DNA from 3 places in the Lactobacillus sp. ESL0260 genome. Region 1 is predicted to be linked to each of the others. Evidence: predicted binding sites of a transcription regulator. Region 1 holds the regulator's gene; each other region holds the start of a gene.
What was found. Region 1 encodes HrcA, which represses chaperone genes, less so after heat shock. Its sites were predicted from a motif close to TTAGCACTCNNNNNNNNNGAGTGCTAA; they were not measured.

Region 2: a site for HrcA is predicted at 5,259-5,285, ahead of F5ESL0260_RS08990 (ATP-dependent Clp protease ATP-binding subunit). Genes of this name have one in related genera too.
Region 3: a site for HrcA is predicted at 8,599-8,625, ahead of F5ESL0260_RS07640 (Hsp20/alpha crystallin family protein). Genes of this name have one in related genera too.

Annotation. Positions count from the first base shown of each region.
Region 1 is NZ_REHO01000011.1:88,389-99,102, forward strand. Features, by position in the region: gene recJ (single-stranded-DNA-specific exonuclease RecJ) at 1-38, opposite strand, end outside; gene lepA (translation elongation factor 4) at 70-1,908, opposite strand; gene dnaJ (molecular chaperone DnaJ) at 2,279-3,421, opposite strand; gene dnaK (molecular chaperone DnaK) at 3,502-5,358, opposite strand; gene grpE (nucleotide exchange factor GrpE) at 5,377-5,970, opposite strand; gene hrcA (heat-inducible transcriptional repressor HrcA) at 5,983-7,032, opposite strand; gene ribF (riboflavin biosynthesis protein RibF) at 7,167-8,099, opposite strand; gene truB (tRNA pseudouridine(55) synthase TruB) at 8,118-9,011, opposite strand; gene F5ESL0260_RS05315 (ribosome-binding factor A) at 9,058-9,420, opposite strand; gene infB (translation initiation factor IF-2) at 9,438-10,714, opposite strand, start outside.
Region 2 is NZ_REHO01000013.1:564,482-575,195, reverse strand. Features, by position in the region: gene F5ESL0260_RS09010 (hypothetical protein) at 40-273, opposite strand; gene F5ESL0260_RS09005 (PTS sugar transporter subunit IIC) at 421-1,716, shown strand; gene F5ESL0260_RS09000 (alpha/beta hydrolase) at 1,720-2,586, shown strand; gene F5ESL0260_RS08995 (AAA family ATPase) at 2,586-5,117, shown strand; gene F5ESL0260_RS08990 (ATP-dependent Clp protease ATP-binding subunit) at 5,322-7,418, shown strand; gene F5ESL0260_RS08985 (branched-chain amino acid aminotransferase) at 7,725-8,747, shown strand; gene F5ESL0260_RS08980 (GntR family transcriptional regulator) at 8,865-9,587, opposite strand; gene F5ESL0260_RS08975 (haloacid dehalogenase-like hydrolase) at 9,730-10,656, shown strand; gene F5ESL0260_RS08970 (PTS sugar transporter subunit IIC) at 10,669-10,714, shown strand, end outside.
Region 3 is NZ_REHO01000013.1:258,608-269,321, forward strand. Features, by position in the region: gene mgtA (magnesium-translocating P-type ATPase) at 1-2,104, opposite strand, end outside; M-box (ykoK) riboswitch at 2,196-2,362, opposite strand; gene F5ESL0260_RS07595 (TPM domain-containing protein) at 2,420-3,076, opposite strand; gene F5ESL0260_RS07600 (deaminase) at 3,006-3,485, opposite strand; gene trpS (tryptophan--tRNA ligase) at 3,491-4,510, opposite strand; gene F5ESL0260_RS07610 (SOS response-associated peptidase family protein) at 4,608-5,213, shown strand; tRNA gene F5ESL0260_RS07615 (tRNA-Gly) at 5,370-5,440, shown strand; gene F5ESL0260_RS07620 (CPBP family intramembrane glutamic endopeptidase) at 5,565-6,227, opposite strand; gene F5ESL0260_RS07625 (hypothetical protein) at 6,316-6,672, opposite strand; gene F5ESL0260_RS07630 (Y-family DNA polymerase) at 6,665-7,978, opposite strand; gene greA (transcription elongation factor GreA) at 8,057-8,518, opposite strand; gene F5ESL0260_RS07640 (Hsp20/alpha crystallin family protein) at 8,728-9,150, shown strand; gene F5ESL0260_RS07645 (C1 family peptidase) at 9,289-10,605, shown strand; gene F5ESL0260_RS07650 (nucleoside hydrolase) at 10,704-10,714, opposite strand, start outside.

The sequences.
Region 1 (10,714 bases):
GGAGCTAATTTTTCACCCTTGCGCTCACGCCATTCAATCATTAATTAATTCAGCCTTTTTATTTTCCTACTATTTTGAATTTAAATCATCATCATTCATTTTTAAAACTGCCATAAAAGCATCTTGAGGAATTTCAACATGCCCTACAGCCTTCATCCGCTTTTTACCCCTCTTTTGCTTTTCTAGTAATTTAGCTCTTCTATCAGGGTCTCCCGTATGAATTTTCCAAGTTACATCCTTGCGGTATGGCTTAACAGTGGCACGCGAAATTATTTTAGCACCAATTGCTCCCTGAATATCAACCTCAAAGTTTTGCCGCGGAATTAATTTCTTAAGCATCGAGGTCATTTGTCTTGCTCTATTTTGTGCTTCATCCCGGTGGGCTATGAAACTTAAAGCATCAACAACTTGCTTATTTAACAGAATATCAATTTTAACTAAATCTGTTGCGCGGTAACCCGTAATTTCGTAATCAAGAGAAGCATAACCCTTAGTAGAAGACTTCAAATCATCAAAAAAGTCATAAATAATTTCAGCCAATGGCATATTGTAAATTACGTTAACCCGATATTTGTCTAAATAGTCCATTGTCACAAACTCGCCTCGTTTGCGTTGACATAATTCCATCACAGGACCGACAAAATCATTCGGTACCATTACTTCTGCTTTAACAAAAGGTTCCTGCACTTCCTTATATTCACCTGCAGACGGTAAATCAGAAGGATTATCAATTACTTTGGTCGTACCGTCATTCATAATTGCATGATAATCTACAGAAGGGGCAGTCATAATCAAGTCTAGGTTAAATTCCTGTTCAAGTCTCTCCTGCACCACATCCATGTGGAGTAAACCTAAAAAGCCACACCTAAAGCCAAAGCCTAAAGCGGTTGAAGTTTCAGGTTCAAATTCTAAAGCAGCATCATTGAGCTGCAATTTTTGCAAAGCTTCTTTAAGATCATCATATTTAGAGTTGTCTACGGGATACATACCAGAATACACCATTGGTGGTATCTGCCGATACCCAGGTAATGGCTCAGCTGTGGGATGTTCCGCTGCAGTAATTGTATCACCAACACGAGTTTCACGAACGGACTTGATGTTAGCCGTTAGGTAACCAACATCCCCCGCAATCAGAATATCCTTTTTAACTGGATGTGGACTAGAAACTCCCACTTCAGTTACTTCATACTCTTTACCCGTATTCATGATTTTTATTTTATCGCCAGGTTTAACCGTCCCTTCTTCAATCCTGACAGAGAGAACTACCCCGCGATAGTCATCATACTTAGAATCAAAAATTAATGCTTTAAGTGGGTTTTGCAAATTACCCTGCGGTGCCGGAATGTCTTTTACGATTCGTTCAAGCAACTCCTTAATGCCCTGACCAGTTTTACCAGAAACTTCAACAGCGTCGGATGCATCAAGTCCCAGCATTTCTGTAATTTCTTCTTTAGCTTGCTCTGGGTTAGCCGAAGGCAAATCGATCTTGTTTATTACAGGCAATATTTCTAAATCATCATCAATTGCCAAGTAAGTATTTGCCAAAGTTTGGGCTTGTACGCCTTGCGAAGCGTCGACTACTAAGAGCGCACCTTCACACGCAGCTAAAGAACGTGAAACTTCGTATGAAAAATCCACGTGTCCTGGTGTATCAATTAGATGAAAAATGTAGTCTTCGCCATCTTGAGCATGATATTTAATTTCAACCGAGTTCATCTTAATGGTAATACCGCGTTGGCGCTCAAGCGGCATGTCGTCTAACATCTGATTTTTTAATTGGCGTTCAGATACTGTATCGGTCAACTCTAAAATACGGTCCGCAATCGTTGATTTTCCATGATCAATATGAGCAACAATGGAAAAGTTGCGAATATGTTTTTGATAATCTTGTAATTTTGTTATGTCCATAAATAATTTGCACCCTTTACTCTATCTTTATTATTATAGCAAATTCAACAGACTGTATAAAACGAATTAAGAAACATGACAAAATTAAAGAGCTAATTCCTTTATATTTTAGGAATCAGCTCTTGTTCAAATTGCCAAAAATGTTAATAATACTTGACTATACCGTGCTTATCAGGTTTTCCATTTTTTGCAAAAAGTTTCATATATTTATGAAATTCTTTTTTTGCCCATTGAGGTGCATCCGCCGATATAGTTATCCCGGTATCATTTTTATTCCAATATTTATAACCCTTAGGACATTCTAACATTGCAATTTTTCTTCTATTTTAATCAAAAAGATCTAATCAGTGAAGTTATGATAACGTAATTATCACTGCAATTTTTCTTTTAGCCTTTCAAAAAATCCTTTTTCTTGCGGCATTATTGACCCTCCACCTGCTTTGACAAAATCAACTAGAGCCTGTTTTTGCTTCTCATTAATTGATTTTGGAATTTGAACTTGAACGGTGGTAATCTGATCGCCGTTACCGTTGCCACGCAAATACGGAACACCTTGTCCGTGGATGGTAAATTTCTTATTTGGTTGAGTACCTGCAGGAATTTTTAGCTTCTTTTCGCCGTGTACAGTTTTAACATTAATCTCATCGCCTAACGTTGCCTGGGCAAATGAAATTGGAACGGTCGTATAAATAGTTGTACCTTTACGCTCAAATTCCTTTGATGGTTTAATCCGATAATTGATGTACAAATCACCGTAAGGACCACCATTTTTACCAGCTTCGCCTTGACCTTCATAACGCAATTGCTGGCCATTGTCTATTCCAGCAGGAATATTAACTTCAATGGTATTCTTACCGTCAATTACGCCATTACCATGACAAGTTTGACATGGATGTTCAATAATTACACCTTTTCCATGGCATTTGTCACAAACAGCTTGCTGTCGAATCATACCTATCAGGGATTTTTGAGTGATAGTCATATAACCTGAGCCATTACATTTATCACAAATTATCGGATGTGTGCCTTTTTCAGCACCATTGCCCCCACAAGTTGGGCAGGTTTCACTCCTAGTATAGGAAACTTGTGTTTTCTTACCCGTAATTGCATCCATAAAATCAATAGACAACGTATAATCTAAGTCCTCACCGCGAGTTGGCGCCGTGGGATTTACATGTTGTTGATTGGCACCTGTGGCACCACCGAAGAAATCATTAAATATATCGCCAAAATCACCGAAGCCCCCAAAGTCACTGTATCCTTGACCAGCACCGCCAAAACCTCCTTGACCATTGACTCCAGCTGAACCAAATTGATCATATTGGGCTCTTTTTTGCTTGTCATGTAATACTTCATAGGCTTCGTTAACCTTTTTATATTTTTCCTCAGCACCAGGCTCATGGTTTAAATCGGGGTGATACTTCTTGGCAAGTTTGCGATAAGCAGAGGTAATTTCTTTGTCACTGGCATTGCGATCTACTCCCAGCACTTCATAATAATCTTCTTGTGCCATCTATAAGCTCCTTAACCTTACAAAAGAAAAGAACTACTTTTCCTGGCAGTTCTTTTCTAATTTATTCAATTATAAACCCTTTACTTATCTGGGTCTACCTTATGAAATTCACCTTCACCTGCAGAACCATTATTACCATCTTGTGAACCAGGATTTTGTGGTCCGGCTTGAGGTCCAGCTTGTCCTTGTGCACCTTGAGCTCCACCATTAGCTTGGTACAATTTGACTGCTAAGTCTTGTGCAACCTTGGATAATTCATCTTTCTTAGCTTTCATTTCATCCAAATTGTTGTCTTTTTGAGCTTTCTTTAAAGCATCAAGTGCATCTTGAACTTTCTTAGTATCATCATCAGAGACTTTGCCTTTGACATCTTTCAAGGTCTTTTCAGTGGAGAAGATTAATTGATCAACTTCATTACGTAAGTCGACTTCTTCTTTCTTCTTCTTATCCTCTTCCGCATGTTCTTCAGCTTCTTTTTGCATCTTCTTAATTTCTTCATCAGATAAGCCGGATGAACTCTTGATAGTAATCTTTTGTTCTTTACCAGTTCCCATATCCTTAGCAGAAACATTAACGATACCGTTCTTGTCAATATCAAAAGTAACTTGAATTTGTGGTACACCACGAGGGGCTGCAGGAATATCAGTTAATTCAAACCGTCCTAAAGTCTTATCATCGGCAGCCATTGGGCGTTCACCTTGCAAAACGTGCACATCAACAGCTGGTTGATTATCAGCAGCAGTTGAGAAAATCTGGCTCTTTGACGTTGGAATAGTTGTATTCTTTTCAATAAGTTTGGTAAATACACCACCCATTGTCTCAATACCAAGTGATAATGGGGTTACATCAAGTAAAACAACATCCTTAACGTCACCTGAAATGACACCACCTTGAATAGCAGCACCTAAAGCAACAGCTTCGTCTGGGTTAATTGAGTGATCAGGCTCTTTACCAGCCCACTTCTTAACTGCATCCTGTACGGCAGGAATTCGAGTAGAACCACCATTTAAAATGACTTTATCAATGTCATTAACTGTTAAATCAGCATCTTTTAAAGCATTATCAAATGGGATCTTAGTCTTTTCAACTAAGTCAGAAGTTAATTCATCGAATTTTGCCCGAGTTAAATCGGCTTCAAGGTGCAATGGGCCAGATTCACCTGCAGAGATAAATGGCAATGAAATATGGGTTGCTGAAACACCAGACAAATCTTTCTTCGCCTTTTCGGCAGCATCCTTTAACCTTTGTAAAGCCATTTTATCTTTAGAAAGGTCAACACCATTTTCATCTTTAAAGTTCTTAATCAACCAATCAATAATCTTGTTATCGAAGTCATCACCACCAAGGTGAGTATCACCATTAGTTGAAAGAACTTGGAACACACCGTCACCTAATTGCAAAACGGAAACATCAAAAGTACCACCACCAAGGTCGTAAACTAAAACTTTTTCGTCTTCAGCATCTTTGTCAAGACCATATGCAAGGGAAGATGCAGTAGGTTCGTTAATGATTCTCTTAACATCAAGGCCGGCAATTTTACCAGCATCCTTAGTAGCTTGACGCTGAGCGTCATTAAAGTATGCAGGTACAGTAATAACAGCATCGGTTACTTTCTCGCCCAAATAATCTTCAGAGAATTTCTTGATATACTGCAAGATCATTGCTGAAATTTCCTGTGGTGTATAAGCTTTATCACCAATTTTGACCTTATAATCAGTTTCGCCCATGTGACGTTTAATAGAAGAAATAGTATTGGGATTGGTAATTGCTTGTCTTTTGGCAACTTCACCTACTTGGATTTCTCCATCTTTAAAGGCAACTACTGAAGGGGTAGTGCGATTTCCTTCTGGGTTAGTAATAATTTTGGGTTCTTTACCCTCCAAAACGGCAACTGCTGAGTTAGTAGTTCCGAGGTCAATTCCGATAACTTTTGACATTGATATGCTTCCTTTCAATTATTGTGCTACAACAACCATAGCTGGTCTTAAAGTACGATCTTTGTACAAGTATCCCTTTTGTAAAACTCGTACAACATGATCTTTTTGATCATCATTTTCAGCTGCAACGGTTTGAACAGCTTGGTGTAAATTGGGATCAAATTTGACACCTTCAGCTATAATTTCACTGATACCGTGATCTTTCATCGCTTTAACCAGTGAATCAAGTGTCATCTGTACACCTTTTTTAAGCTGTTTTGATGCTTCGTCATCGACTTTAGTAGCTAAAGCTCTTTCTAAATTATCCATCGCTGGCAAAACATCTTTAGCTAAGGATTGAGACTCATATTTGATAAGCTGCGCTCTTTCTTTATTGTAGCGATTTTGCATATTTTGCATCTCAGCTTGACTGCGCAAATACTTATCTTCCAGATCGTCTTTTTCTTTTTGCAATTGAGTCAAATTACGCTGCAATTTACTTTCCAAAGACTCTGGTTTCTTTTCTTCGTTAGCCTTAGTCTTAGAATTTTCTACTTCTGTCTTTGACTTTTTATGCTCATCTTTTTTTGGCTCTTTTTTTGAGTTTTTACTATTATTTTCTTCTTTACTCACGGCTAACCTCCTTTATTTGAATCTACCATAATAATCAAGTAATTTTTTAGATAGTTCGTTTCTGAAATACTCGAGTAATCCAATCACCTGAGAATACGGCATATTATCAGGGCCAAGTAAAGCAATTATGCCCTTTCCATGAGAGCCAACGCTGTACTCTGCCGTAAGCAGACTGTAATCCTTTAACAAATCATTTGATAATTCGGATCCTAAACTAACTCGAACCGGATACCTGTCGCTTTTCAAATTTTGCCTATTGTCCAAAATACTGGAAATCAAATCATTATGCTCAATCATTTCATAGAGCGATCTTAAGTTTGAAATATCGTCCAGAGAAATGTTGTTAAGCAGGTTAATCTGGCCATCAACATAGGTTTGCTCACTGGCAGCATCGTTAATAACATCCTCGACCAAATTAATCAGTTCAGAGACATGAGCAACTTTAAGTTTATTGCCCAAAGTCTTTTTAAGATAGTCTGGAGTAACTTGATCTAAAGTTTTGCCCACCAGCTGATCGTTAATCATGCGCACAGCCTGTTCAATTTCATCACCATTAACATTATAAGGTAAAGTATAAACCTGGTCATGAACGTCACCATCACTAGTTCCTAAGACAGCCATAATCTGTCTGTTAAACAATGGCACGATACGAAAACCAGTAATAGTTAATTCACTATTTTCAGGACCTTCCGCAAATGCTGTGTAATTGGTTAGATCCGATAAAATTTTTACAGCTGCCTGAACGATGTCGTTAACCTGATGAAACGGTTGATCAAGCTGACTAATGATTCGCTTATATACAGAAGATGAAATTTGTAAAGGTTCAACCAAGTTGTCAAGATAGTAGCGGTAGCCTTCAGTTGAAGGTACGCGGCCACTGGACAAATGAGTTTTTTCAATCAAACCCTTATCTTCTAAAACAGCCATTTCGTTACGAATAGTAGCACTTGAAACCTTAATAGGCAGTTGATTCATAACAGTCTTGGACCCAACAGGATCATGTGTCTGCGTAAAATCATTGATAATTGTTTTTAAAATTAATTCTTGACGTTCGGTCAACATAAATATCGCCCTCACTTTTAGCACTCAATCTGATTAGGTGCTAACAATTTATATGATACTAGCTTTTAGCAGAATGTCAAGTTGAGTGCTAACTTTTTTCTTAAAAAACGTCAATCATTTTTTAGTATCATTAATTAATTCATCGCAGCAAAATAATTTTTAATTTCAGCCTCGTCTTGACTCATTTGTTGTGTTAGCTCTTTTAAATTTGCAAATTTAATTTCACCACGGGTATACTTATACCATTTAATTACCATTTCCTCATTATAGGCTTCCTGATCAAAGCCAAATAAGTTTGACTCAATATAAAGCTTTTTCCCCTGATTGATAGTCACATTATAGCCTACACTTGTCATTGAGTCATACCACTTACCACAAATCTTGGTTTTAGTCGCATATACGCCAATTTTAGGAACAGCCTTGTCTTCACTCCAAACCAAATTAGCTGTGGGAAAACCTAGTTTATGCCCATTGCGCAAACCGTGACCTACATAGCCTGACATAACATAGGGAAAGCCCAACAACTTAGCGGCTAATTCCATATTTCCACTAGTTATCGCTTTCTTGATTTCCGTAGAACCAATTTTTTGACCATCATAAGACTGCTTAGGGACATTAATTATATTGAACCTTCCCTGAGCAAACTTAGGGAAATTTTTCATATTAGCCGTGTCTTTAGGGCCATATGTGTAATCAAAGCCAGCAACTACAGTGTCTGCGTGTAATTGAACTATTATATTATCAACAAATTCCTGAGCCGTAAGTTTACTAAATGCCTCATTAAAATGCATCACCAACAAATAATCAACTTTGAGTTTTTGCATCTTGTATGCTTTTTCTGCAAGCGTATCTATGTAAGTAACTTTTTTATTTTGATAGACTTCTTTTGGATGACGATCAAACGTCATTACCACTAGTGGCAAATGTTTTTGCGTTGCCTTTTCTTTTGCAATTTTGATTAATTCTTGATGTCCGCGATGAACTCCATCGAAGAAACCTAAAGCAAGAATAATATTTTGGGGAATTATGTTTTCCTTAAAGGGGTATGTTAAATGGATAATTTCCATAATAAGACCTTCATTCACCTATTCATTTTGTAAAAGCATTAAATACGGGCGATAAATGGTACCATCTTTGCGATAAATTGCCTTAACTTTATTATTGTAACGTAATGCCACATTATTTGCATTCGTTTTCAAAGAAATAGCTACACCATTTTTAACTTTAGACCATAATTTTTCATCAAGATTCATTTGCACGTAATTTCTAAAAAAAGAATCAATTGGTTGAATAATTTGATCAATTAATTTAGGATCTTCGGTAATTTCAGAAAGTTTTACAGACTGACTAATATCAAAACCTGAACTAGATGTGCGGCGCAAACTTTTCATTACTGCTGGTATTTTCAGTTGGGTACCTAAATCATTTATTAAAGAACGAACGTAGGTTCCTTTACTACATTCAATTTCAAAGTCAAACATTTCTTGGCCTTTTTCTTTATCAAAGATAGGTTCATTTACAAGATTATAAGCAAAAATTTTAACTTGCCTTTTAGGTCGTTCTACCTCTATACCAGCTCGTGCATATTCATATAAATGCCTACCGTTAACCCTCACAGCAGAATAGATCGGCGGCACCTGTTCAATTTGTCCCACAAATTCTTGCATTGCATCTTTTATCTCAGTTGATTTGACTTTATTCGTGATCTTTTTGCTAGCTGTTATTTTGCCGCTAATATCGCAACTATCGGTGGCAAAACCAAGTATTCCCTGTCCGATATATCTTTTATTTTGAGTATGCATTAACTCAATTAGTTTAGTAGCCTGTCCTATTGCGACTGGTAAAACACCTGTAACATCAGGATCAAGAGTACCAGCATGACCTATTTTCTTAATGTGCAAGACTTTGCGTAATTGATAGACAACATCAGCACTCGTCATGCCTTTTTCTTTGTCTATCACCAATATACCATTTAACATTTTTCCCGTACCTTAACCATGAAAAAAGCGCCTAACAGCGCTTTTATTAATTATTTCGATTTTCATCCTGCTTTTTAACTTCAGCAATTAACCGATCAATTTTGCTACCGTATTTAACTGAATTATCTCGTTTAAATATTAATTCAGGAACTTTGTAGACAGTTAAGACTTGACCCAACAAATGCCGCATCATGCCCTTTGCCTTATTTAAACCAGCTGCAGCCTCTTCTTCCTTTTTAGCATCTTCTGAAAGAATACTGTAGTAAACAGTAGCATACGAGAGATCATTAGTGCATTCAACTGCTGTAATAGTAACGTCATTAACACGTGGATCACGAATATTTTTGCGCAAAATTTTCGTTAATTCACGGAGGATTTCTCCTTCAACACGACCAATTCTGTGTTTCATGCTTTCCTCCCTGTTAATTACTCAGGTTTGACTTCTTGCTTTTCAACGGCTTCCATCTCATCACCAATTTTGATATCATTGTAGCCCTCAATTGTTAAACCACAGTCAAACCCTTGTTTAACCATTTTAGCATCATCTTTAAATCTTTTAAGTGAAGCCACTTTTCCAGTATATATTACAACACCGTCACGAATCAAATTGATTTCAGAATCTTTTGAAACATAACCAGAATCGACAAAGGCACCAGCAATTGTTCCTACCTTGGAAACCTTCCAAGTTTCCCGTACAGTCAAATTGCCCACAACCTTATCTTCATAAGTTGGTTCAAGCATACCCTTCATGGCTGCTTTAACATCGTCAATAGCCTTGTATATGATGCTATACAGACGAATATCTACACCATCTGTTTCAGCTTGTGACTTTGCGGTAGCTGTTGGACGAACATTAAAGCCAATTATGAAGGCATTCGAAGCGCCAGCCAAGGTAACATCTGATTCATTTACAGCACCAACTCCAGCATGAATGATGTTTACACGCACACCTTCAACTTCTATCTTTTCAAGTGACTGCTGTAAAGCCTCTACAGAACCTTGAACATCCGCTTTTAAGACAACATCTACTTCCTTCATGTTTTCTTTTTTCATTGTGTCAAACAGGTTATCAAGAGTAACATGTTGAACATTTTCACGAGATTGTTGCAAAGCTTGTTGCGCTCTTTGTTCACCAACACTTCTAGCCGTCTTTTCATCATCGAACACTACTATTTTATCAGCAGATTCTGGAACATCATTTAATCCGGTAATTTCTACTGGCATTGACGGAGTAGCCTTTTCGACTTGACGACCGCGGTCATTAGTCATAACACGAACTCTACCAAAGCGGTTCCCAACTACAATTGGATCGCCAACTTTTAGTGTTCCTTGTTGAACCAAAAGGTCGGCAACAGGACCACGTCCACGAGAAAGTCTGGCTTCAATAACAGTACCAATTGCTTTTTGCGTTGGGTCTGCTTTCAATTCCATCACATCCGCTTGCAAAAGGATCATTTGCAAAAGTTCATCAACATTTTCACCAGTTTTAGCAGAAATGTTAACAAATATTGTGTCACCACCGTAATTTTCCGGAATTAAATTGTACTTCATTAACTGCTCAGTAACATGCTCAGGGTTTGCTCCCGGAACATCCATCTTGTTAATGGCAACAATAATTGGAACTTTAGCACTCTTAGCATGATCAATTGCTTCAACAGTTTGAGGCATTACACCGTCATCTGCAGCAACAACCAAGACAACAA
Region 2 (10,714 bases), on a different contig from region 1:
AATAACTGTCTTGCTCTTTTTGTTTTGCTTTAAGAAAGTTTAGTATTTATTTAAATCCTCAATACTTTCCTGAAACCATTTTCCCGCATATTCAGAAGTAAAATCATCTGTTTTTTTAAGCGCATCTTTGATTTGGCTGGAACTTAAATGATCTAATAGGTACAGTTTTAATGCCTTATTAATTAGGGCATTAAAATCTGTATCATTGGTTTCTAAGTATTTATCAGTCAGTTTTGCCACTTTGTCAGTTAATTCGATTTTCTTTCTGCTCATGTTCTCGCCTCTTAAAATACAAGTTCATTATACCATTTTATTCACAACTAATAATAAAAAAGATAATGGGTAACAAAAATGGCTTGCATTAAAAAAATAGAGTATTATTTTATTTTAAATATAATAATTAAAATAAAGGTTGAAATAATGACAGAATGTACAATCAATTTTATAGCTCGCCTGCAGGAATTTTCTTTTTTTCGAGCCACAAGACGGACAATGGCGATGCTAATGCCAATTGCTGTAGTTGGCTCCTATTTTAAACTTTTAGGTGATTTGATCTTTACACCTAACGGGTTAATCTATAATATTTTCAATTTGGATAAAGTTTTATCAGATCACATTTGGTATGGCGGTTCTTTTGTCTGCCGGGGAATGGTAGAAATTACTTTTGGGGTTTTTGGCGTTTATGCCAGTTATTTTATGGCTCGTTACACCGCACGCCTTTACCATAAAGATTCAACTATGGCAGGTCTAACAGCAGTTTTGATAATGCTTTTCTGCTCATATGCTTCCAGTAGTGGACGCAATGCTCGTATGCCTTTTACCGCCAGTTTATTACAAATTAATGCTGTTTTTATTGCCTTAATTGTAGGATACTGTGTGGGCCAAATATTTCATTTATTAGGAAAGGACTTTTCTTACGTTGAATATGAGGGCACAAAAGTAATTCAAAAAAGAGCAGGGGATGCCGTTTTACCAAGCGCTGTTTCATTATTATTGGGTGTTTTTTTAGGTATTTTAATTTATGAACTACAGCTTAAATTACTTAATTCCGCCAGTTTTACTGAAATTGTTAGCAGGGTTCAGACTACTAATAATTTTGGCGAAGTGCTGTTATTGACAGCCGTAATTACTTTTTTTGATTGGCTTGGAATTGGTTATCCGTTGCGCTCCTTAGCGGGAATAGTAAATAACGCCTTTACTGCAGAGAATTTAACATATACATTAAAACACGGTAATTCTTGGAATGTGCCATATAAATATCTGGGCAGCTCACTTATTAACAGTTACGGCATAATGGGCGGTGCCAGTGTTGTTTTGGCTGTTATTGTGTTACTGCTTAGCAGAAGAGATAACAGGGAAAACGAAATAAATGCTAAAATTAACTTGTTGCCTGCTGCTTTTGGTTCAAGACTAGGATTTACAGTTGGCTTACCTTTAATGTTAAATCCTGTTTTTATCTTACCGAGCATTTTAATTCCTCTGATTAATATGACAATAGCCGTGGCAGCTATTAGTTTACACATTATCCCAGTTTGCGTTTACCAGAATTTAAAAGGGACTCCGGGACTATTGGTTTCCTTTTTTGGCACTAACGGCAATTGGGCAACACTAATTTTTACATTATTGTTGTTTTTATTAGATATCTTTTTATTGCTACCTGTAATTAAGATAAATGAAAAAGTTGAATTAAGAATTAAAAAGCAGGAGATGAAATAGCAGATGCAAAAAAATCCTAACTATAAATGGTTGCTCCTGATTATTATTATTTTAATTATGCTTGCTGTTCCCAGCTTCTTTTGGATGAAAAAAGATAATAAATCACGAGCAGAACTCAGTAAATCGCTTCTCTCGCCTGTAATTATGGTCCCGGGTTCAAGTGCTACCACCGAGCGCTTTAACCAGTTAATTGATGAACTTAATAAAACGACACTTAACAGACATAGTGTAATAAAAATTAGAGTTTCACGTGAAGCAAAATTGACTTACACTGGCTCTATAGGTAAAAATGACTTGGAGCCCTTTATTATTATTGGTTTTGATAACAATAAAGACGGCTATTCCAATATTAAAAAACAAGCTAAGTGGCTAAATGTTGCATTTGAATCGTTAATCCAAAATTATAAGTTCAATAATTTTAAGGCGTTTGGTCATTCTAACGGCGGTTTGATTTGGACTTACTGGCTGGAGCACTATTATTCTGAGTATTCAAATGATATCAAAATCAAGAAATTAATGACTTTAGGTACGCCATATAATTTTACTGAAAATAATATTAATAATAGAACGCAAATGCTGGCTGATTTTATTAAAAAACGTTCAGCACTGCCAACCTATTTAAAGGTTTATTCTCTTTCTGGTGGCAAAAATTACGAATCTGATGGTATTGTACCTGAATCAAGTGTAGCTGCAGGTAAATTTATTTTTCAAAATCAAGTAAAAAACTATACTGCAATAACAGTTACGGGTGAAAAGGCAGATCATTCTGATTTGCCGCAGAACAAGCAAGTAATTCAGGCCATAAGACAGTACTTATTAAAGAAGCCAGAAAAGCCGTTAAAGCCGGCTAAAAGAAGGGGCAATCACTAATGAAATATCAAAAGCAGCCGACCAAAATTGAAGTAATTGGTGGTAAAGTTAATAACTTAAAAAACATCAACGTTGATATTCCCCTGCATAAATTTGTAGCGATATCGGGGTTAAGCGGATCTGGCAAATCAAGCTTAGCGATGGGAATCTTGTACTCAGAGGGTGCAAGACGTTATCTTGATTCCTTGGCAGCTTATACCAGAAGACGTATTAGTCAAGTTGGTCGTGCACAGGTTGACGAAGTAAAACATATTCCTTCAGCTTTAGCTCTAAGGCAAAGGCCTGCTGTGCCCGGAGTTCGTTCCACGGTAGGTACAATTACAGAAGTTTTTAACATCTTACGGTTGATTTTTTCCCGTTTAGGTTCACCTGTATGCCCCAACGGTCACCGAGTACCAGCAACGATTAAAATAGCTGAAGCCATGGATCTAACGGGGGCAGCTATGGGACGATTAACTTGTCCTACATGTGGGAGACAATTTTATGCTTTTAGTGCAGAAGACTTTGCGTTTAATTCTGATGGTGCGTGTCAAAAATGCCAAGGACTGGGAACTGTTGAAGAAATTGATGATAGCAAAATCATTGCAGATGAGAATTTATCTCTTGAAAATGGAGCAGTGGCAACTTGGCAAATTCCCGGACGAAATTGGATGTGGCGTATTGCCCGGGAACTAGGGGTACGGACCGATATTCCATATAAAGAGCTGAATGCTAAAGAAAAAGAAATTGTACTTCATGGAAAAGAGCGGAAAGTCCCGATTGATTTGCCAACTTCAACTGGTCGCGTATATCATCTAGATGCGCTATATGAGAATGCTTATAATGCGGTAGCTAATTCACGCAAAACTACTAAGTCTGAACGCGGACTGCAAAGAATTAACTCCTTTTATAAATTCAGTACCTGTCCCCGCTGCCAAGGCTATCGCATTGATCCAAGTCGCTGGCAGCAGTTAGTTGCTGGAAAAAGTATTGTAGCAGCTGAACAATTAACTTTGGGTGAACTGAGCCACTATATGAGTGAGATTTTAGCTTCCCTGCCGCAAGATATGCAGGAATTGGCGGAAAATTTAACTGGTGAATTGATGCATCAAGTCAAGCCCCTGCTAAAATTAGGCTTAGACTATCTGAGTTTAGATAGACAGGCTGCCAGTCTGTCTACGGGGGAACTGCAACGAATTCAGCTTGGTAGAACTTTGCGTACGGAAACCACTGGGGTGCTTTACGTTTTAGATGAACCATCTGTTGGTTTGCACCCTGATAATGTGGCTGGACTGATTGATATATTTCATGAACTGGTTAATCAAGGAAACTCTTTAGTTGTAGTTGATCATGAAACTGCAATCATTAAGGCAGCCGATTGGGTAATTGAAATTGGTCCTGGTTCAGGCAGCCGGGGTGGTGAGATTATTTCCCAGGGAATACCTAGTGAGATTGAGCAAAGTGAACAGTCTCTAATTGGTCCTTACTTAACTGGTAAGGCACCACTCCTAGTTCGTCACAGGGCCAAAACTGACCAAATTTTTAAACACGGTAAGGTTGAATTTGATGTTACTGAACGTTTTAATTTAAAGAATATTCACGCGCAAATTCCACTCAATCGCTTAACTTCCGTTACCGGCTTTTCTGGCGCTGGTAAGACTACCCTAATTCTCGATTCCCTCATTCCTGCACTTAAAGCACAAAAAAATCTTAAAAATGGTCCTGATTGGGTAAAAAATTTAAAAAATGATGCTATTAAAAATGTAATTAGTGTTGACTCTACACCTGTTGGTAAAAATCAACGTTCGACTGTTGCAACTTATACTGATATTATGGATAATTTGCGTAAACTCTTTGCCAAGCAGCCATTAGCAAAAAAATTAAAATACCGTGCGTCTCATTTTTCTTACAATAACAAAGAGGGTGCCTGTCCGGCATGTAACGGAACCGGTGTAATTTCACTTGACATCCAATATCTACCAGATATGGTTGAAACGTGCTCTGTATGTGGCGGTCACCGTTTTAACCAAGCTGTTTTACAAGTAAAATGGCATAACTTAAGTATTGCGGATGTCTTAGATTATTCCGTTGATGATGCGCTAGACAAAGAACTTTTTAAAAATGAACCAAAAATCAATAAAACAATTACAACTTTGCATGATATGGGTCTAGGATATTTGCACTTGGGAGAATCTACTCCAGCTTTATCAGGAGGAGAAGCACAACGCTTGAAACTAACCAGTCATATCCATCAAAGACAAAAAGGGACACTATTTGTTTTTGATGAACCGACCGTTGGCTTACATCCACAAGATGTCAGAACCCTTTTGCATGTTTTTCAAAAATTACTTGAGCAAAAAGGAACTATTATTACAATCACACACGATTTAGATATTATGGCTAACAGTGATTATATGATTGATATGGGACCAAAAGGTGGGCTGCAAGGTGGGAAAATTATTGCAAGTGGCACTCCTGTGGATATTTCGCAAAAATCTAATAGTTTAACTGGTAAATATTTACGAAAACAATTTAAATTGTATCAAAAATAGCAGTGAAAAGTCTTAAAAGAAGCATTAGTGCTTTTATAGCAAGACTTTTTTCTTTTGTGGAAAAAACGGGAAAATTGTGGAAAAAGCAATCATAATTTTTGCCTTCTGTGGATAACCTGCTATAATATTATATGTAAGTAATTAGCAGTCGAACCGATCGAGTGCTAATCACAAATTTATAACCTATCAAAGGGGTGTTTGCATATGGCATATTTTGATAACGATTTTGACGATTTATTTAACGAACTAAACAATTCATTCTTTAACAATACTAACGACAACGGTGGTGCTATTCCTATTCACTACTCCAGTAGTATGAATATTTCTCCACAAGATTTGAATCAAAGTGGACAAGTGAGACAAAAACAAGGTCAAAAGCCAATTGGTGTTGATCTGGTTGAACAAGCTAAGAAGAATAAGTACGATCCTGTAATTGGGCGTGACGAACAAATTCAAGAAGTAATTGAAATTTTAAGTCGGCGCAAGAAGAATAATCCTGTGTTAATTGGACCTGCCGGGGTTGGTAAAACAGCTATTGTAGAAGGCTTGGCACAAAAGATTGCTGCAGGCGATGTTCCTGATAAAATGAAGGACAAGCATATTATCGCAATTAATATTAATGATATGGTTGCCGGATCAAGCTTGCGTGGCAGTTTTGAAGAGCGCCTTAAGAAAGTGATTGACGAAGCAAAAAAGAATCCGAATATTATCTTGTTCATTGATGAATTGCATAATATAGTTGGAGCCGGTTCTACTGATTCTGAGAATAATAACGGTGATGCCGCTAATATTTTAAAACCGGCTTTAGCTAGTGGTGATTTAAACTTAATTGGTGCAACGACTACAAGTGAGTATCGCAGAATTGAAAATGATGCGGCACTCGCACGTCGGTTCCAACCAGTACAAGTTCCGGAACCATCAGCAGACGTTACCGTTAAAATCTTGGAAGGATTAAAGGATAAATATGAGTCTTTCCATCACGTAAAATATAATGACAGTGCTTTGAAACTCGCAGTTGAATTGTCACAACGTTATATTCAGGGACGTTATTTACCTGACAAGGCCATTGACTTAATGGATGAGGCAGGTGCTAAAAAGGGTCTTGATACAATTCCCAGCGATGAAGCAACTTTAAAGAAACGGATTAAAAAGCTTGAAAGTGAGAAAGAAGCAGCTGTCAAAAAAGAAGATTATAGTAGAGCAAACGAGTTGAAAAAACAAGTCGAAGACTTGCGTGATAAGGCTAATCACGTGGATGACGCTGCCACTCCACATGTTACTGATGAAGATATCTACGCTTTAATCGAAGCTAAGACTAAGATTCCAATGAGTGAATTACATGCAAGTGCAGGACAAAAGAACCTTGACTTGGCTGAGAAATTAAAGAAAGTAGTTATTGATCAGGATAATGCTGTTGACATCATTACAGATGCGATTGCCCGTAAACAAGTTTTCAAAGACAATGATCGTCCCACTGGTACGTTCTTGCTAACTGGACCTACTGGTGTAGGTAAGACGGAATTAGCTAAACAATTAGCTATTCAGCTATTTGGTGGTGAAAATCATCTTATTAGACTGGATATGTCTGAATATCAAGATCAGATGGCAGTTAATAAATTGATCGGTTCGGCACCGGGCTATGTTGGTTATGGTGAAGGCGGCCAATTAACTGAAAAAGTTCGTCATCAACCATACAGTTTGATTTTGTTTGATGAAATTGAAAAAGCTAATCCACAAGTATTCAATGCTTTGCTTCAGATCATGGACGATGGGCGCTTAACTGATGCTCAGGGCAGAACAGTTTCCTTTAAGGACACAATTTTAATCATGACTTCTAATGCAGGCTACTCTGACCAATTATTAAAAGACGGCAAAGTTGATCATGATAAGCTGATTAAAGCTCTTGAGGCCTACTTCAGACCAGAATTTTTGAATAGACTTGATGCTATTGTTCCGTTTAATTCATTGACCAAAGATGATATGAATAAGATTATTGATATCTATTTGAATAAAATGGCACATGTTTTGGCTAAAAAAGGTGTTAAGGTTGAAGTCTCTGATGAAGCTAAAACCTACTTAGCAGATAAGGGTTATGATAAGAAATTTGGTGCAAGACCTCTACGTAGAGTCGTTGAACAAGATTTAGAAACGCCAATTGCCAAGTTATTAATGAAAAAACCTGACACTAAAACAGTTAAGTTTACAGCAGATGATAAACATGTTTACCTAAATGATGCCGCAATTTTGGACATTTCGGCAAAAACTGATACTGAAACTAAAGATAGTGCAAAACAAGACTAATTTTAAAAACGAGAGTCATCCTATGAAAGTGATGTAAACCCTGAAATTAAGATAAATTGGGGAGTCATATTGCAATGAAGGGATGGCTCTTTTTTTAAATATATTCGTTTCACGTGAAACTAGATGCACATACAAAATTTTGCTTTTGTTTTATTATTAGAAGTTCAAATTATTTTATTGGACAATAGAGAAGTTTTACTATTGACAATAAAAAGAATTTAGTTTAAATTAGTTAACAATTAAATTAATATTAAAAGCTAAAGAGAAATTTTTAGCTTATGTAGTTTTTTATAGGGGACAGTTCAAATGAAACAACGAGTAGAAGACCTAGATTGGAAAAATCTGGGATTTAAGTATCGAGATCTGCCTTATCGCTATGAGGCAAAATATAAAGATGGTGAATGGCAGGAAGGGAAACTGACTGAAGATTCAACCATGACATTTTCTGAAGGTGCAGAAGTCCTGCACTATGGTCAGGAAATTTTTGAGGGCTTAAAGGCCTATCGTAGAAAAGACGGTAAAATCAACCTGTTTAGACCTGATCAAAATGCACACCGCTTTACCCTTTCAGCAAAGCGGTTAGCCATGCCGCCTTTCCCTGAAGATAGGTTTGTTGCTGCAGTAAAGCAAGTTGTTAAGGCTAACGAAGAGTTTGTACCACCATATGACAGTGGTGCGACCCTGTATTTACGGCCACTTATGGTGGGAACATCAAAAGTTTTAGGTGTTGAAGCAGCCAGCGAATATACCTTCCGCATTTTTGCGGTTCCAGTTGGCGCATATATTAAAGGATTGAACCCTGCAGATTACATTGTTAGTGAATACGACCGTGCCGCATATGCCGGTACTGGTCAAGCAAAGACATCAGGTAACTATGCCAGCAGCTTGCTTCCGTCCGTTGAAGCACACAAAAACGGCTTTGCCGATTGTCTTTACTTGGATCCACGTGAACATAAATATATTGATGAATTTGGTGGTGCTAACTTCTACGGCATTACCCAAGAAGGTCAATTTGTCACACCAAAATCACAATCGATTTTGGTTTCTATTACTAAGCGCTCACTTTTGGAAGTCGCTAAGTGGCAAGGACTAAACCCGGTTGAACGTCAAATCACTTTGGAAGAAGCGTTCAACATGAAAGAAGCTGGTGCGATGGGTACAGCTGCTGTAATTTCACCCGTAGGTTCAATTACCTATAAGGGTGAAAAGCACGTTATCTACAGTGAAACAGAAACTGGACCGGTAACGACTAAGCTTTATAATGAATTAGTTGATATTCAGTACGGTAATAAAAAAGGCCCAGAGGGCTGGGTCCAAACAGTAGAATAAGTTTAAATATCGGGAACATAAAAGCGAGGCTTAGGCCTCGCTTTTTTTATAACATTTTAGAATTATTATGACTAAAACATTGGAAAAATTTAATAACAGTTTTATGACTTAAAAAAATTATTTTCCCACAAAGTTTTGGTAATCGAATTTTGAAGTTAGAATTTTTCTTTTACTTAATATAATTAATTCATTGTTATTGTTGTATGCCGATTTAAGAATAGTCAAAGCAGGTTCAAAATCAGCGTCTAAAATTTTTGATTCTTCGCTGGATAAATTCATTATTTTATAGGTTTCTTCAATCACTTTTAAATTGATATGTCTTTGCCTAATTAAAAAATCAATCTCATGTTCATCAAAGGATTTTTTGTTTAAAAAACTAAAATATTCATTTTTTAATATCAAATTTTCAAGAACAACTGGAGTGGATTTCAGTTTATAAAGCATATTTATTTTAATAACGTTTTGAGATTTCTTAAGTCCCATTCTTTGCCTAATACTTGAGGAAGGGGGCTCTTTAATAAATGTCAAAATGTGCTTTTTAAGTTTATTTCGGTTTTCGCCAATATAGTGGTTTCTAAGATTTAAATCAAAAAAAGAATTTAGGGATTTAGGCTTTATTGCCGAAACAAAAGAACCTTTTCCCTGTATACGATAAATAAAACCACGTTTTTCCAACTCTTGCATGGCTAAGCGAACAGTAGTCCGACTCATAGAGTATTCTTCACCAATTTGCTTTTCAGTTGGTAACTTATCGTTAGGCTTCATTTGGGTTTCAATTTGTTCTTGTAATGTACTCATTAGTTGAGAATAAAGAGGAATTTTATTTGAATTATCACGCACTATGTTCACCTCGACTTGTTATAACAATATTATGAAAGAAAAAAATTTTTTTGTCAATAATGTGCTTGACAAGTATATGCAAGCGCTTTATAATTCGTTAAAAAGGTAGTGTTGTTATAACAAATTATAAGAAGAAAGGTAGATTAGATTGAAACGACTTTTGGATTTCTCGGCCAGAGATTTTTTAGAGGCTACCCCGTTGGAGCTAAAACAAGCTATTTTGGCTTCAGAAGGGCGTACCATCATGGCAGAAAATGTTCCTACACATCACCCATTTTTAAATGGTGTAACCAATGCTGAATTGGAAAGAGCTGCTGGGGCGGATCTTTTAATGTTTAATACTCTTGATTTGTTTCACCCGATTATTCGAGGAGTACCAGAAAAAATTAAGGAAAGTCCTGTAACCTGGATTAAAAAGGCTACTGGAAGAGCTATTGGAGTAAATTTAGAACCCGTAGATTTATCTGCTTCAATGGTTGAAGAGCGAACCGAGATATCTATTGGTCGTGTCGTTTCTCCCAAGACTTTAAAGGAAGCACAAAACCTAGGATTTAGTTTCATTTGTTTGACTGGAAATCCAGGAACAGGTGTTTCAAATAAATCAATTAAAAATGCTATTAAAATTTCAAAGGAATATTTTAATGGCTTAATAATTGCAGGAAAAATGCATGGTTCTGGAGTTGATGAGCCAGTGATGAATTTAAATATAGCTAAAGACTTTATTTCTTTGGGAATTGATATTTTATTGGTTCCTGCACCGTATACTGTTCCTCATTTTATGGAACAAGATTTAAGAAAAATTGTTGATTACGTAAAAGCTTATAACGAAGGAAAAAATATTAAAGAGAAAGTTTTAGTTTTAACTGCAAACGGTACTAGCCAAGATTCTTCGGATATTGATACTATTAAAAAAATTGGACTTGCAGCTAAAGCATGTGGAGCGGATATTCAGCATATTGGTGACTCTTTTAATGGTATCTGTTTGCCACAAAATATTTTTGCATTGGGTCAAGCTATTAGAGGCTACAGGCACCAAATGACTATGCTAGGTAAATCAAATTATAGATAGGAGTGATTTGAAATGATTAATAAAGTTCAAAAAATTGCTGCAAAAATTAGTAGCCAGC
Region 3 (10,714 bases), on a different contig from region 1:
AAGAAGCCACCATAATTGATAAAATATTACCAAAGTTGGAAGAAAGTGTAATCTTGATATATTTCATAGTGTTGCCAAATACTTTTCGACCGATTCTCACGCCTTCTTCTAGTACATTCAAATCCTTATGCAGCAGAATAATATCAGCAGATTCTTTGGCGATATCCACAGCAGTATCAACAGAAATAGAGACATCAGCTGCCTTCATTGCTGGGGCATCGTTGATGCCATCACCCATATAGCCTACAGTATGACCATTTTGCTTTAACAGATTAATAATTTTAGTTTTATCTTCCGGTGATAATTTGACAAAAATATTGCATTCTTCCACCATTTTTGCCAACTCTTCAGGTTTCTTGCCTTCAAGATCTGCACCTGAATAAACTGTATCAACATTTAAACCAACTTGTAAGCCAACAGTTCTGGTAACAGCCTCGTTATCTCCTGTTAAAATTTTAACGTTGATACCATCATACTTTAGACGAGCTAAAGCGTCTTTGGCACTCTCTTTAGGGGGATCAAGGAAAGCAAGATAGCCGCAAAGAATAAGGTCATTTTCATCTTTTACTGAAAATTCACCGACAGGTGCAGGATTACGTTTGTATCCCAGCATGATCACGCGCAAGCCATCATCATTCATGTCATTTACTTTAGCCATTACTTTTTGCTTACGTTCAGGTGTTAAAGGTAAAATCTGACCGTCAACTTCAAGCTTAGTAGCAACAGCCATCATTTCTTCTGAAGCACCTTTAGTTACTAACAGGTGTTCGCCGTGCTGTTCATCAGCGTTTTCCACCACCACGCTCATGCGCCTTCTGGAAAAGTCAAACGGAATTTCATCAATCTTATTGTAATCACGCTGAATTTCACTGATATCCAGTTCATCCCCAGCAGCTTCAATGATTGCTTTGTCAATTAAGTTTTTCATCCCCGTTTGGTAATTGGAATTAAGATAGCCTAACTCTAAAATCCGCGGATTTTCCCGTAAATTTAAATCATAATGACGCTCCAGAACCACTTTGTCCTGAGTAAGGGTACCGGTTTTATCAGTACACAAAATATCAGCTGAACCAAAGTTTTGAATTGAATTCATCTTTTTAACAATCGTGCCCTTTTTGGACATTTCGATTGAGCCTTTCACCAGATTGGTAGTTACAATTACAGGTAGCATTTCAGGTGTTAGGCCGACTGCGGTCGCAATTGAAAAGATTAGAGCATTAACCCAATCGCCCTTAGTAATACCATTGATAATGAAAACTAAAGGTGCGATGATGGCAGTCATAATTATTAATAATCTGGAAACATTTTTGATACCAACATCAAAAGTCGTATTTTTAACATCGTGATGTGAAATATCATGAGCCAATTTGCCGAATATGGTTCTTTCACCAGTTGCAAAAACAATTCCTAAGCCCGAACCGGAAACGATTGTTGTACCTTCATATAAAATATTAGGATAATCCAGATAATCACGGTCCGCCCCAATTTTTGGCTTGGCAGTGGCAATTTTTTCTACCGGATTTGATTCACCATTCAAAGAACTGGAAGAACAAAAGAGATCCTTACTGGTTAAAAGGCGCATATCAGCCGGTACCATATCTCCTGCAGCCAACCGAATTACATCACCTACAACCACTTCACTGGTATCAATTTCCTGGTCCTTACCATCGCGAATAATATCTGTCGTAACAGAAACGAGCTTAAGTAAGGAATCCACAGCATTAGATGACCTGACATTTTGCACAAAACTGGTTATTCCAGAAATCAAAACCATCGTGACCATAATTGCTACAGTAGTTAGGTCCTTTTCTCCTGCTGGCACAAAAATATAGTCAGTAAATAAAGACAACGTGGCTAAGACCAGCAATACTAAAGTAAAAGGCGTGATGAAGGCTTCCGCCAAAAAGCGGAGTTTAGAATTATGTCTATTTGTGGCAATAGTATTAGAACCATATTCCTCCCGGTTTTTTTCAGCTTGCTCGCTAGTTAAACCATCACTGCTTGCATGCAGTCTTGCTAAAGTCTCTGATCTGCTTTCTTTAGCTATTGCTTTTACCAGTTCTAAGTCTTTGTTGCTGGTAGTACCATTTGGTTTTTTCAGCATTTTCCCCACTCTCCTCATCACACAACTAATTCAAACAAACTAAAAAAGGAGCCACCTAGCTAACCGCTTGGCGTCCCCTTTTCAACAGGTATTATTATACTCATCGTTCAGTTTTAACACTACGTGACGTAAGCTTGTGCTGCTAGCTATCTGGTTTGCGCCTTATATCGACGAAAACTATTTGACCCGTTGGCATCTCTGGATGTTTCCGGGCGATAGCATTTGTTCACGTAGGAGTCTCACCTAACAGTTTATTTGTTCTTATTTAATTTGCACTGTGAGTTTAATACATAACACATGATAAAGTCAACATTTTTACCTTTTTATGTTCAAATTATTTTTAAAAAAGTAAACTAAACCGCTGATTACTAGTGCCAAGGCTAAAGCGATAGGTAAAGCCAGCCTATGAGGGTGGGAAAGTTGCGCACGTTCATCACTGGACAAGTCATATTTATCAAGTGAATATTGGTAACGCTGATCAATGGTAGTGGCACATGCCCTAAAAACAAAGCGTAATCCTTCATTAAATTTCTTTTTATTGTTACTACGCAATTTGTCAGATTGAGACCGAATTATATTTGTCCGGACATCAGCAGAAAACGCACTGTGAAGATCTTTACTGGAATATATCTGTACGTTACGCTTCTTGTTTTTAGTACCTACAACGATAAAAACTGTCCGTTTATATTTATTTAATTTAGCGGGCGTTAAATGGTCAACCCGGTTTACCGTTTTGACAATGATTTGTGGTTGTTCACTGGTTTGAAAATACCGGTCATTTTTGGCCAAAATCAATTTACTGGTTTCACGCTCGAGCAAATTACTATTATCTTTAATGTTAGGACTTGCAAAGCCCGTCAGCATCAGAAAAATACCGACTAAAGCCGTAAATAACGCTAATTTAGTTTTCAGCGTCTTCCAGTTTATGGGCCAATTGCTCCACATATTGCCGATCGATTTTAATTTGTTCATAAGGAACCCCACAGTCTTTAAAAAGTTTAATCGCCAGCGGACTGTCATTGTAATCAAAATAATAATTGATTTTTTTAACTCCAGCCTGCACTAAAGCTTTAGCACAATTATAACAGGGAAAGTGCGTAACATAAATTTCAGTATCATCGGTTGAAACACCGTTACGTGCACACTGAATAAGTGAATTCATTTCTGAATGAATTGTCCGCACGCAATGGCCGTCAACTAATTGATGACCTACATCATCGCAATGAGGCTGACCCGTAACAGAACCGTTATAACCGGTTCCAATAATACGATTCTTTTTTACTAAAACACTGCCAACCAAAGCCCGGTCACATGTTGAACGCTGAGCAATCACTAAGGCCTGCATCATAAAGTACTGTTTCCAGGGAATTCGCTTACGCATTTTTTTTACCTCTTGAAATAATTCAAACCGATTGCGTCTCGTACCTCTTGTAAGGTTTGATCAGCTACTTCGTTTGCTTTTTTAGAGCCCTCAATCAGCATCTCATAAACAGCAGATATATTCTGTTCATATTGAGCACGCCGCTCACGTATTGGAGCCAGTTCTTTTTCCAACACCGTATTTAAGTAACGCTTAATTTTAACGTCACCCAAGCCGCCTTTTTGGTAATCTGCCTTTAATTGCGCTACCTTATTCTTGTCAGGATCAAAAATATCAAGGTAGGTAAAGACAGTATTGCCCTCTACTTTGCCTGGATCTTCAACATGGATGTGCTGGGGATCAGTATACATTGACATTACTTTTTGTTCAACGGTCTTGGCGTCATCAGACAAATAAATAGCATTATTTAAGGATTTGGACATTTTGGCATTACCATCTAAACCAGGCAAGCGCCCCTCACCCTTTTCTGGAAAGTAGCCTTTAGGTTCTACTAAGACATTGCAGTTATAGACACGATTAAAGGTCCGCACAATTTCACGTGCTTGTTCTAGCATGGGCTCTTGGTCATCTCCAACGGGTACTAAAGTTGCCTTAAAGGCTGTGATATCAGCTGCCTGTGATACTGGATAATTTAAGAAACCCACGGGAATGGAATCGTTAAAACCTTTTTGCTTGATCTCAGCTTTAACAGTTGGATTACGCTCTAAGCGGCTGACTGTGACTAAGTCCATATAATAGGCTGTCAGTTCAAACAAGGCGGGTATTTGGGATTGAACGAAAACGGTTGAAAATTGAGGATCTATCCCCACTGCCAAATAGTCTAATGCTACTTGAATTAAACTTTTTTGAATCTTTTCAGGATTACGGGCATTATCAGTTAAAGCCTGGGTATCAGCAATCATGATAAATGGGTGATATTCACCCGAATTTTGCAATTTTACCCTATTCTTTAATGAACCAATGTAATGACCCACATGCAACTTTCCCGTTGGTCGATCACCTGTCAGGATAATTTTCTTTTTCAATTTAGTTTTCCTTCCTTAAATAATTAAAATCTTTTTAATATAATAATTTATAATAATTCTACCAAAAATCAAGCAATGATTAAACACGGAGGAAAAAATGTGTAATCAATTTCAACTGCCAAGTTTGGCCGAAATTAAAAAATACTTAGCAAACGACTTAAACTTGCCTTTAATAGAACCCGCAAGTAACTTACCCCAAAATCAGAACATTTTCCCACAAGGAATTGCTCCTGTACTAGTATATTCGAATAAGCAATTACAGTTACTGCCTAAATCCTGGGGTTATCCCAGTCCATTCGACCACAAACAAGTGGTTTTTAATGCCCGGGTTGAACGCTTCTTTGAAGAAAAAAGATCAATGTGGGATTCTTCATTTGCCAAATCTCGCTGCATTATAATCGCCAAGCAATTTTTTGAATCTAGTCATGAAACCTATCTGGGGGAAAATAACCATAGTTATCACGAACGCTTCAGTTTTAAAAATGCGAATGCCGCACTGACATTAATCGCCGGAATCTATCAAAAAGACCATTTTTCAATGGTTACTACTAAACCTAACGCGTCCTATGCCCCAATTCATGACCGTATGCCCCTAGTTATTCAACCAGATGAATTGCGCCAATGGCTGTTTCAAAACTTCTCGTCTTTAGTTGATCGCAGCCAGTTGGAGCTTGATTCTGTCAAAATGCCCCATAGAAAGTAATTACTCTTAAATTTTTCGATCACTTATTATTACGCAAATAAAGCTAAAACACGCGAAAATATTAAGGGCTTTAGCTACATTTTATCTAGCCAGTTTTAAAAATCAAAAAACAAAACTTGGTTTCGCAAACGAAACATGGTAAACTGTTTGAGTAATGCGGGTATAGTTTAATGGTAAAATGTTAGCTTCCCAAGCTGAAGATGCGGGTTCGATTCACGCTATCCGCTTAATTAAAAGGCAATGGCTTCGATAGTCGTTGCCTTTTTACTCTACGCAGATAATTGAAACCAAAAAAATTCCCCAAATTTCGGACAAAATTTAGGGAATTATTTCATGTGCTAAGCTCTTATTTTAAGTCATAATTATTAAGATAATGCCATTTAGCACCGCTAAATAAATTGGCATCCATAAAGTTTGAGTATAAAGGTAAGACCAAGCAAAAAGCCCACCAAGTACAACGTTAACTACTAACAGTAACAGTGAATTTTGCCAATTGAGTAAGCCAAACAAGATACCAGAAGTTAGTATTCCTAGAATTGCTGTTAAGACAGTGTTACTTCTAAATGCATAATTAAATAAAAACCCAGTAATTAAAAATTCTTGCAGAATTGGTAAAACTATCCCTATTGCAGCTAGTAAAAACCAGTAAGTCAAACTTGCCTCCTGGTGCAAATAAGCAATTTGAAAATTGTATAATTTTAATCTGCCGTAGGACTGGAGCCAGGAAACACTAATACGTAATGCCGTTACCACAGCAGTCAAACCAATTATTAAGCCAAAATTGTTTAGCCAGGAGCCCCCAAAACTACGGTCAAAAAAGCGCTGTTCTCTATTAAAGCGATAAATAAAAAACAATGAAACCATCAGCGAGATAGTTGCAAATAAGATTAAATCCCAAATATGAATCGGTGAATTAGCAGTAACTAGCTTAATCACGCCGACAACCATCAAATAGCTAATAAAATAAACAAAATAGCGTATAATGTTGCCTTGCCTCGATGCTGGTGTATTCACAAAAATTACCTCTATACTATTATGTACCTTACAAGTTCCATATTATAGCAAAAAAAGCAACCTATATAAAATATCAAGAAAATTTTTCTCAATCGATACTGATGTTATTGATATCTTCTAGCGCAATTTTTTGGCCAGCAACAATAATACCATCATCACTATAGCCACTGACAAAACCAACTATATCTGCGGGCAGCTGATCATCATTGTTCATGACCTTGACTTGCAGGTGAACCATGCGGTGATTACCATACGCCTTAAGGAGTTGCAGGCTTATTTCTTCCATACTCATAGTTTCTTTTGCCGAATGCTGCACGCTGCGCTTTTGCTTATCTTTATTAATTGCCATTGTATGATCGCTTAAAAAGAAACCTTGCCACTTTTTCATTTTGCGATCTTGATAGTTTTTAAAAAAATCTGTGACAATTTTATCAAAATCATTCATATGCATTTCCGCCATTATGCCCGCCAACTAAACTACTGCGCCTGATTGCTGTTGCACCTTTAGATAAACTAGATGCCTTAACTAAACTGGTAAAGCCATATTTCTTTCTGATTCTATCAATAGTTATATTTATAGTCCGTTTTTTTATCTGCTCAGAAACTGGAACAAAAAAGGTCAATTGCTGGCAGGTATCCGGCTCTAAACGACTGCAGTTAACCCCTAAAGCACGGACTGTTTCGCCATGCCAATTTTTACGAAAAAGTGCCAGTATTTCTTGCACTAACAAGTCATTATCATTGGTCGGACAAATTTTTTGCTGCACATTAAAGCCCTTGCGCCTGCCATCTTGTTCATACCTGGAAAAGCCGACAAATAAACTAATGCAGCCAGCTTGCAAGCGGTGTGCCCGTATTCTGGCACCTACCTGCTCGCCAATTTCACGTAAGACTATCTCAATCTCCCGCTGATCTGTATAGTCACGGTTTAAAATCTGTGAATTGCCGTAATTTTTCATTATGGGAAAATATTTTTCGCTAATAATGCTGCGATCCACTCCCCAACTGATTGCAAATAACTGCTCACCAATCACGCCAAATTCTTTTTTTAAGATTGCTGGATCAGTATGTGCCAATTCATACATATTATTAATATGTAACCGACGCAAACGGACAGCTATTCTTTTGCCAATCCCCCAAACATCTTCCAGATCTTTAATTTGCCAAATAGTATCAGGTACATCAATATAATGCCAATAATCAATCATTGAACAACGGTGTTTAGCAGAAATATCCATGGCTAATTTGGCTAGCAATGGATTTTCTCCTATTCCGCAAGTAGTGTAAAGTCCAATTTTTGATTTGATTTCTACCTGAATTTTGCGTGCTACCAGATACGGATCGTTGCCAAACAAACGCCATGACTTAGTCATATCAATCATGCTTTCATCAATAGAATAGACATGGATATCCTCATCAGCAGCATACTTTTGAAAAATTGCCAATACCTGCATGCTGCGCTTGATGTATAAGTTCATATGAGGTTCTACTAAAATCAAATCCGGCGCTTCTTTTTTGGTGGGTAAATCACGTACTCTCATGACGTTAGTCAACCCATATTTCTTTTTCGCTAATGGTGAAGCCGCCATAATTAGCCCCGAGCCGTAATTTGTATGCGGCTGATGCGAAACTACTGCCAACACAGCTTTCATTGGATTTAGACCTAATTGAAGTGCCTCACAACTAGCAAAGAATGATTTGTTATCAATCATAAAAATTAACCGGTGTGGTTCATAACGGTAATCATACATTGCTTTCACTTCCTATTGCAAACTTACGTTCGCTAAAATAAATTATACAAACACAAGTTCGAATAATCAAGCAAAAATTTATTCGATTTTTGCAATAGTAACTTGATACTCACCGGCAGGTGCTGCAACACTTACAGTTTGACCAGCTTCTTTTTTCATAATTGCTTGACCCAGAGGTGAGTCAAACGCAACTTTTCCTGCTTCAATATCAGCTTCCATGCGGCCGACAACCTGGTATGTTTCAGTCTCCGGATCGTCAGCAAATTTTAGTGTGACCGTCTTGCCTAAATCTACTTTGCCATCGGCCTTCTTTTCAATAATTTCGGCATATTTCAACTGCTTTTCCAGATAACGCAGACGACTTTGAAGATGACCTAAATCACGCTTGGCCTCCGTATATTCGGTATTTTCCGATAAGTCGCCTAAAGAGCGGGCTTCCTGTAAAATTTTAATTCTTCTGGGTCTATCCTTTTTTAAACTGGCTATTTCATCTTTAATTTTTTGGTAACCTTGGGGCGTCATTTTTTGATAATAAACCAAAATATTCTCTCCTAATTATTTTCTTAAAAATATTATCCACAAGCTATAAATACCAATTTCAAGGTATCTAAGCTAATTGTTTAGCACTCTAAAAATAATAGTGCTAATTATTTCCTTTTTATGAATCTGCATACTATAATAATAATTGTAAGGAAGAAATGAAAGTCTTCTGATACAAATATATAAATTTCGAAAGGAAGTTTTTTACTATGGCAAATGATATGATGAATCGGCACAATGACCTATTTGATGCGATGAACGATTGGTTTGATCTTCCGAGAAAATTTTTTGACGATAACGAAGTAGCAAAATTAATGCAATCAGATGTTGTTGAAAACGACAAAGAATATGTGATCAAAGTTGATATGCCCGGAATGGACAAGGATAAGATACACCTAAATTATAATAATGGTATTTTGAGCGTATCCGGCTCAAGAAAATCATTTAAGGATATGTCTAAGGATAACAGTATTATCCACCGTGAAAGAAGCGAAGGTCACATTTCACGCAGCTTCAGATTACCAAATGTAGTTGCAAGTGACATTCACGCCAAATACGATAACGGTGTATTGACTATTACCTTGCCAAAGCAGCAAGCTGGTGCAAATGATAACTCAATCCAAATTGATTAACTTATTACCATCTTGCATAAATTTTAAATAAGTTACTAATACAATTCTCTAAAGCGAGTTCAGCTATTGAACTCGCTTTTATTTTAGCTTAAAATATATAGTAATTTAAAAATAGATTAAAAAAGGAGAATTTATTTTATGGCTCATAAATTAACTGTCCAAGAGTTGGAAGAATTTGCCGCAAACTTTAATGAAAAACCACAAAATCAAGTTGTTGCCCGAGCAGCTCAAAAAAGTGGTGTTTTAACAGCTGCTTACAATGAACGCGTTCAAGGTGAATTGACCCGTGTATTTTCAACCGAGCTTGACACAGAAAATGTTACTAATCAACGTCAATCAGGTCGCTGCTGGGAATTTGCCACTTTAAACATCTTACGCCACAATTTTGGTAAAAAATATCACTGCAAGAATTTTACTTTCTCACAAAGCTACAACTTCTTCTGGGATAAAATTGAACGGGCAAATATTTTTTATGACAATATCTTAGACACAGCAGACGAACCACTCGATTCACGTACTGTTAAAGCCCACCTAGATGGTGCAGGCGAAGATGGTGGTCAATTCCACATGGGCGCTGCTTTAATTGAAAAGTATGGTGTTGTTCCTTCTTATGCAATGCCTGAAAGTTTTAATACCAATAATACTAACGGCTTCGCCAAAGCTTTGGGTGATAAGCTGAAGAAGGATGCTCTGGTCTTGCGTAAATTAAAGCAGGCCGGTAAAGACGATGAGATCGAAAAAGCCCGCAAGCAATTCTTAAGTGAAGTTTACCAGATGACTGCAATCGCAGTCGGTGAACCACCTAAGAAATTTGACTTGGAATATCGTGATGACGATAAGAAATACCACTTGGATAAAGATTTAACTCCACTGGAATTTTTGCATAAATACATGGGTGACGTTGACTTCAACGACTATGTCGTATTGTCTAATGCTCCAGACCATGAATATGATAAATTATATGGTCTACCTTTTGAAGATAACGTTGAGGGGTCATACCGCATCAAATTCTTAAACGTGCCAATGGAGTATTTGGAAACTGCAGCTGTTAACCAGTTAAAAGATGGCGAAGCAGTCTGGTTTGGCAATGATGTTGGTGAACAAAGCGACCGCAAGAAGGGCTACCTTGACAGTGATTTGTATCAACTAAGCGAACTCTTTGGCGTAGACCTTAAGATGTCCAAGGCTGATCGTTTGCGCACTGGTGCAGGCGCTTCTACTCACGCAATGACTTTAGTTGGTGGAGATGAAGACGGTGGACATGTTCGCCAATGGAAGGTTGAAAACTCCTGGGGCGAAAAGAATGGCGACAAAGGATTCTTTGTTATGAACAACGACTGGTTTAAAGATTATGTTTACGAAGTTGTTGTCCACAAGAAGTACCTGACACCAGAGCAAGTAGCTATAGCAGAAGGTCCAATTACTGATTTGCCAGCTTGGGATTCACTCGCTTAAATTAATTTATACCTAATAAAAAAGACGAAATTCACAATAGAATTTCGTCTTTTGTCTATCTTAAAACAATTATTTAGTAAAATTGACTGCTTTTAATTTCAATTGACTA